DNA from 2 places in the Streptomyces sp. NPDC058157 genome. Region 2 is predicted to be linked to the other one. Evidence: riboswitches for the same ligand, from Rfam matches in the RefSeq annotation. Region 2 holds a riboswitch; the other holds the start of a gene.
What was found. A riboswitch is a leader RNA that binds a small molecule or an ion and turns the genes downstream of it on or off. The one in region 2 is predicted to bind cyclic di-AMP.

Region 1 (3,245 bases), on a different contig from region 2:
CCGTAGCGGCGGGCGAGCACCTCCTCGGTCAGCCGGCCGCCGGGCCCGAAGAAACCGGAGACGATATCGTCGCGAATTGCTGTGCACACCGCGTGCGCCGGAATACGCAAGGCCGGACCTCCGCTGGGTTCCACTGGTTTCCGTTCCGAATCCACCGTGCTGCCACCGCGACTCTATGGCAAGGGGCGACAATTTCCGAGAACGCCCGGAAATCCGAATCGGCGGGAACCGGCCGCGACGGCGCGACGGACCAGGGGAACGCGGAAGGCCCCGGCTCGGGGAGCCGGGGCCTTCCGTGACGGGAAGCGGGGGTCGGGTCAGATGCCGACGCCGTGCTGGCGCAGGTAGGCCAGCGGGTTGATGTCCGTGCCGTACGTGGCGCCGGTGCGGGCCTCGAAGTGCAGGTGCGGGCCGCTGGAGTTGCCGGTGGAGCCCGACAGGCCGATCTGCTGGCCCGCGGTGACCGTCTCGCCGACGGAGACGTTCAGCGACATCATGTGCCCGTACTGGGTGTAGGTGCCGTCGTTGTGACGGATCACGACGTTGTTGCCGTAGGCGCCGCCCCAGCCGGCCTCGACGACGGTGCCCGCGCCCACGGCGTGGACGGACGTGCCCTCGTCGGCGTGGAAGTCGATGCCCGTGTGGCTGCCGGAGGACCACATGCCGCCGCCCGCGCCGTACTGGGTGCTGACGTAGGAGCCGTCGACCGGGGCCACGAAGGTGTTGAGGCGCTTGCGGGCCTCCTCCTGGGCGGCCTTCTCGGCGGCCTCGCGCTCGGCCTTCTCCTTGGCCTCGGCCATGCGCTTGGCCTCGGCGGCGCGCGTCTTGGCGTCGGCCTCGGCCTGCGCCTGGGCGGCGACGGACTCGGCGGCGGTCTGCTGGGTCTCGGCCTGGACCTGGATGTCGTCCTGGAGACCGTCGGCGACGACGATCGCGTTCAGGGCGCCGGTGTCCTCGAGGGACGGGCCCCCGTGGGAGTCGGCGGCGAAGGCCGGGGCCGCGAGGGTGCCGACCACGCCCGTGGTGGCGAGGGCGGCTATGCCGGCGTAGCCGGCGGTCTTGCGGCTCATACGGCTCGAACCACGGTGCTTACCGGAACCGGCTGCACGACTGCCAAACGCCATGGCGGGGGTGATCCTTTCCTTCCCTCTCGCCTACCGGGTTAGCTGACGGGTTCGGAGCAGGAAGGTCTCCTACGGGCCCCCTCTGGCGAGGCGGTCCGATTCACCCCAGGGACTGATGTGGGTCCCCGGCTCCCCAGGCTCGCGCCTGACGGGGACTCGGCGATCGCTGTCCGGTGCCGCGGGTGCGGCTGGCACAACTGACGGACAGCACGCCTGACGCTAGGCGGATCATCAGTCGATCGCCAAACAGACGACCGGATTTGTTGCGTACGCCACACCGCATACCTGAAACCACACCATGAAACGGACAAAGGGGGCCCGGCGGATGTCCCGCCGGGCCCCTCCAAGACAGGTCGGCCACCGGCCAGTTGCCGGCCGGCCGCCGGTCAGTTGGTGACGACCGTGACCTCACCGATCCCGAGGGCCAGCACCGGCTCCTCGATCTGCGCCGCGTCGCCCACCAGGACGGTGACCAGACGGTCCACCGGGAAGGCGCTCACGACCGCCGAAGTGGCCTCCGCCGTACCGGTTTCGGCCAGCCGCGCGTACAGCCGCGCCTGGTAGTCGTCCGGCAGCTCCTGCTCCACCTGGTCGGCCAGGGTCCCGGCGACCGAGGCGGCCGTCTCGAACTTGAGCGGGGCCACGCCCACCAGGTTCTGCACCGCCACGTCGCGCTCGGCGTCCGTCAGGCCCCCGGCGGCGAGGGTGCGCAGCACCTGCCACAGGTCCTCCAGCGCCGGACCGGTGTTGGGGGTGTCCACCGAGCCGCTGATGGCGAGCATCGAGGCGCCCTTGCCGTCCGCCGTGGAGCGCAGCACCTGGGCGAAGGCGCGCACGCCGTAGGTGTAGCCCTTCTCCTCGCGCAGCACCTTGTCCAGACGGGAGGTCAGGGTGCCGCCCAGGCAGTACGTGCCGAGGACCTGCGGGGCCCAGACGATGTCGTGCCGGTCGGGGCCGATCCGGCCGATCAGCAGCTGCGTCTGGACCGCGCCGGGCCGGTCCACGATGATCACGCGGCCCGTGTCGTCGGCGGTGACCGGCGGCACCGGCAGGGGCGCGGCGGTGTTCCCCGTCCAGGCGCCGAGGGTGTCGGCGAGGGCGGCGTCGAGGTCGATGCCGGTCAGGTCGCCGACGACCACCGCGGTGGCGGTGGCGGGGCGCACGTGGGCCTCGTAGAAGGCGCGTACGGCGGCGGAGTCGATCCGGGCGACCGTCTCCTCCGTGCCCTGGCGCGGACGGGACATGCGCAGGGTGGCCGGGAAGAGTTCCTTGGAGAGCTCCTTGGCCGCCCGGCGCTGCGGGTTGGCCTGCTCGTGCGGGATCTCGTCGAGCCGGTTGCGCACCAGCCGGGCGACCTCGCCGTCGTCGAACGCGGGCGCGCGCAGCGCCTCGGCGAGCAGTCCGAGCGCCCTGGGCAGGCGGGAGGCGGGGACCTCCAGGGAGACGCGCAGGCCGGGGTGGTCGGCGTGCGCGTCGAGGGTGGCGCCGCAGCGCTCCAGCTCGGCGGCGAACTCCTCGGCGGAGTGCTTGTCGGTGCCCTCCGACAGGGCGCGGGCCATGATCGTGGCCACGCCGTCGAGGCCCGCGGGCTCGGCGTCGAGCGGGGCCGCGAGGTTGACCTCGACCGCGACGACCTGCTGGCCGGGGCGGTGGCAGCGCAGCAGGGTCAGCCCGTTGCCCAGGGTGGAGCGCTCGGGGGCGGGGAAGGCCCACGGCTTGGCCTCGCCGGCCTCCGGACGCGGGTGGAAGGTCATCGTGACGGCTGCGGTGTCGCTCACTGCTCCGCCCCCTCGTTCTCGTCGCTCTCGTCGTTCTCGTCGTTCTCGTCGGCGCCGGCCAGCGGCTCGTAGACCAGGACCGCGCGGTTGTCGGGGCGCAGCCGGGCGGCGGCCACGGCCTGCACCTCCTCGGCGGTGACGTCCAGGACGCGCCCGACGGCGGTCAGCGCCAGCTGCGGGTCGCCGAACAGCACCGCGAAGCGGCACAGTTCGTCGGCGCGGCCGGAGACCGTGCCCAGGCGGTCCAGCCATTCGCGCTCGAGCTGCGCCTGCGCGCGCTCCATCTCGTCGGCGGTGGGGCCCTCGGCGGCGAACCGGGCGAGCTCCTCGTCCACGGCCGCCT
Region 2 (3,245 bases):
TGCGCTGGGCCATCTCGACAGCGTCCAGGGTCTCGGTCAGCGAGCCGATCTGGTTGACCTTGACGAGCAGGGCGTTCGCGGAGCCCTCCTCGATGCCGCGGGCGAGGCGCTCGGGGTTGGTGACGAAGAGGTCGTCGCCGACGATCTGGACCTTGGAGCCCAGGCGGTCGGTGACGGTCTTCCAGCCGGCCCAGTCGTCCTCGAACAGCGGGTCCTCGATGGAGACGAGCGGGTACGCGGAGACGAGCTCCTCGTAGTACTCGGTCATCTCGGCGGCCGAGCGGGACTGGCCCTCGAACTCGTACTTGCCGTCCTTGTAGAACTCGGACGCGGCGACGTCGAGCGCGAGCGCGATGTCCTTGCCCGGGACGTAGCCGGCCTGCTTGATGGCCTCGATGATGAGGTCGAGCGCGGCGCGGTTGGACTCCAGGTTCGGGGCGAAGCCGCCCTCGTCGCCCAGGCCGGTGGAGAGGCCCTTGGTGTGCAGGACCTTCTTGAGGGTGTGGTAGACCTCGGCACCCCAGCGGAGGGCCTCGGAGAAGGACTCCGCGCCGATCGGCGCGATCATGAACTCCTGGATGTCGACGTTGGAGTCCGCGTGCGAACCGCCGTTGAGGATGTTCATCATCGGAACGGGCAGCAGGTGCGCGTTCGGGCCGCCGAGGTAGCGGAACAGCGGGAGGTCCGAGGCCTCGGACGCGGCGTGCGCGACGGCGAGGGAGACGCCGAGGATGGCGTTGGCGCCGAGGGAGCCCTTGTTCTCGGTGGCGTCCAGGTCGATCATCGCCTGGTCGATCAGGCGCTGCTCGGTGGCGTCGTAGCCGACGAGCTCCGGGCCGAGCTGCTCGATGACGGCCAGGACGGCCTTCTCGACGCCCTTGCCCAGGTAGCGGTTGGGGTCACCGTCGCGGAGCTCTACGGCTTCGAACGCTCCGGTGGAGGCACCGGACGGAACTGCAGCACGGCCGGTGCTGCCGTCGTCGAGGCCCACCTCGACCTCGACCGTGGGGTTGCCTCGGGAGTCCAGGATTTCCCGGGCTACGACGACGTCGATGGACGGCACGAGCATCTCCTTCTGGGATGTGACGCTGGGTGTGCGGTGGCGTGGGGCCTGGGACGGCCTCGCCGACTAGAGCCTAACCGGCTCCGGGCGGTCGGCCAGCCGACCGCCCGGGTCCTGGGACGAAAAAGGGGCCGAATACCCGCCTTCCAGGACATAGGACCCTGGAAATCGGGCCGGACATGCGGCGGCGCGGCCCGGACACGACGACGCCCGGCGCGCGATGAGGATGCGCGCCGGGCGTCGATGCCACGGGCCGTGCCGGGTACTGCTCAGGTGCGGTTCGGGCGCCGCTCAGGTGTTACGCGGGAATTCAGCCGAGGTTCAGCTTCTGACCCGGGAAGATCAGGTCCGCGTCCTTGACGGTGTCCTTGTTCAGGTCGAACAGCTTCTCCCAGCCGCCCTTGACGCCGTTGGCCTCGGCGATGGTGCCGAGGGTGTCGCCCTCCTTGACCGTGTACGAGCCGCTGCCGGTGGCCGGGGTCTCGGCCTTCGGGGTCGACGGCTTCGACGGCTTCGACGGGGCCGGCTTGGACGGGGTCCAGCCGGAGCCGGAGCCGGTGCTCTTGGTCTCGGTGTCGGTGTCGGCCTTCGGGGTGGAGGGCTTCGCCGGGGCGGGCTTGGCCGGGGCCGGCTTGGACTCCGGCTTCGGCTTGGCCGGGGTGGTGGTCGAGCCGCCGCCGTTGTAGGCGGAGTTGGACAGGCCGACGCCGCAGGACGGCCAGGCGCCCTTGCCCTGGCCCTTGAGGACCTTCTCCGCGATGGCTATCTGCTGCGACTTGGTGGCCTGGTTGGCCTGCGCGGCGTACGCCTTGCCGCCGTACGCGGCCCAGGTGGAGGCGGAGAACTGGAGGCCGCCGTAGTAACCGTTGCCGGTGTTGATGGACCAGTTGCCGCCGGACTCGCACGAGGCGACCTTGTCCCACTCCGAGACGGTGGCGGCGCTGGCGGAGCCGGCGGCCATCAGCGGGGCGGCGACGGCCACGCCGGCGACACCGGCGAGCGTGACGATGCGGACGGCCTTGGAGCCGCGGCGGTGCTTGCCCTTGCCGGAAAGCAGCATGGAGTTCTCCTCACCGACGCCTTCGAGGTGAGCTGTCGGGTTCGGGCGGATGAGTTGCCCGGCCGCGCAGTTGCGCGTCTTCACCCCAAGCCGGTACGCGGGCCGTCTCTCAACGGCCTTTCCCGGCAACTACCTTGGTTCCCCCGCTCCTGCCAACGGCGCTTGCGCGACGACTGTTCCCTCCGGCCGCCGGCAGGATTCGGCGATGCGGTCGAAGGAGCTCGCGGTGGCGAGCGACTCAGAAGGTAGGCAGGTCTCTCCCCGATGTTCAACGTGTGATTTTGGGGAGAAACCGGCCTACTTGCGTTCCCGGAGACCACGTTTGCGCAGGTCGGAGCGGGGTTTGCGGAAGTTCCGGAATGAGACACGCCAGTTGTCCGGAAGAGATGCATGTCTCACTTGCCGATAACGGACATTCAGCCCGTAACGACTGCCCGAACTACCCCTATTTCTTGGTTAGATCCAGGTTCTGGCCGGGCTTGATGAGGTCCGCGTCCTTGCCGATGACCTGCTCGTTGGCCTGGTAGAGGGCGGTCCAGCCGCCCTTGAGGCCGTTGGCGTCCGCGATGGCCGTCAGGCTGTCGCCCGCCTTCACCGTGTACACGGGCTCCGCGGCGGCGGCTGACGCCGCGCCAGGGGCCGCGGGCACCTCCAGGGCGGCCGGGCCGCGGTGCTTGCCGTTGCCGTCGGAGGCGCCGGCGGAGGGTGAAGGGGCGGGCGTGGCGCCCGGGGTGGCCGGGGCCGTCGGGTCGACCGGGGCGGTCGGGGTGCCAGGGGTCGTCGGAGTGGCCGGGTTGCCCTGGTTGTTGGGGTTGCCCTGGTTGCCCTGACCGTTCTGATTGCCCTGGTTGCCCGTGTTGCCCGGGTTCGTCGGGGTGGTGGTCGGGGCGGTGGGGCCCGTGGTCGGAGTGGGCGGCACGGAGTAGTCCGGCTCCGGCATGACGGGCAGTCCGCTGGTGGCTCCCAGCGGGTAGTCCGGCAGCACGCCGGGGCCCGGGGCGCCGGGGGCCGGGGTGGGCGCCCCGAAGTCCGTGGAGGGCTTGTCCTTCCCGGTGGACGGCACCGAGAAGTCGGGCCGGACCGGGCTGGGGCCGACCGGGCCGGGGGTCTTGGAGGTGCCGG

Region 1: it holds a riboswitch for cyclic di-AMP, as region 2 does, so the genes downstream of both, ACFVXK_RS30360 (M23 family metallopeptidase) here and ACFVXK_RS17640 (transglycosylase family protein) in region 2, are expected to answer to the same signal.

The regions. Positions count from the first base shown of each region.
Region 1 covers NZ_JBHVUQ010000173.1:3,153-6,397, forward strand. Annotated here, with positions in the region: gene ACFVXK_RS30355 (GntR family transcriptional regulator) at 1-110, opposite strand, end outside; gene ACFVXK_RS30360 (M23 family metallopeptidase) at 318-1,124, opposite strand; cyclic di-AMP (ydaO/yuaA leader) riboswitch at 1,137-1,296, opposite strand; gene ACFVXK_RS30365 (M16 family metallopeptidase) at 1,511-2,878, opposite strand; gene ACFVXK_RS30370 (M16 family metallopeptidase) at 2,899-3,245, opposite strand, start outside.
Region 2 covers NZ_JBHVUQ010000061.1:14,450-17,694, forward strand. Annotated here, with positions in the region: gene eno (phosphopyruvate hydratase) at 1-1,069, opposite strand, end outside; gene ACFVXK_RS17640 (transglycosylase family protein) at 1,374-2,123, opposite strand; cyclic di-AMP (ydaO/yuaA leader) riboswitch at 2,126-2,294, opposite strand; gene ACFVXK_RS17645 (transglycosylase family protein) at 2,569-3,245, opposite strand, start outside.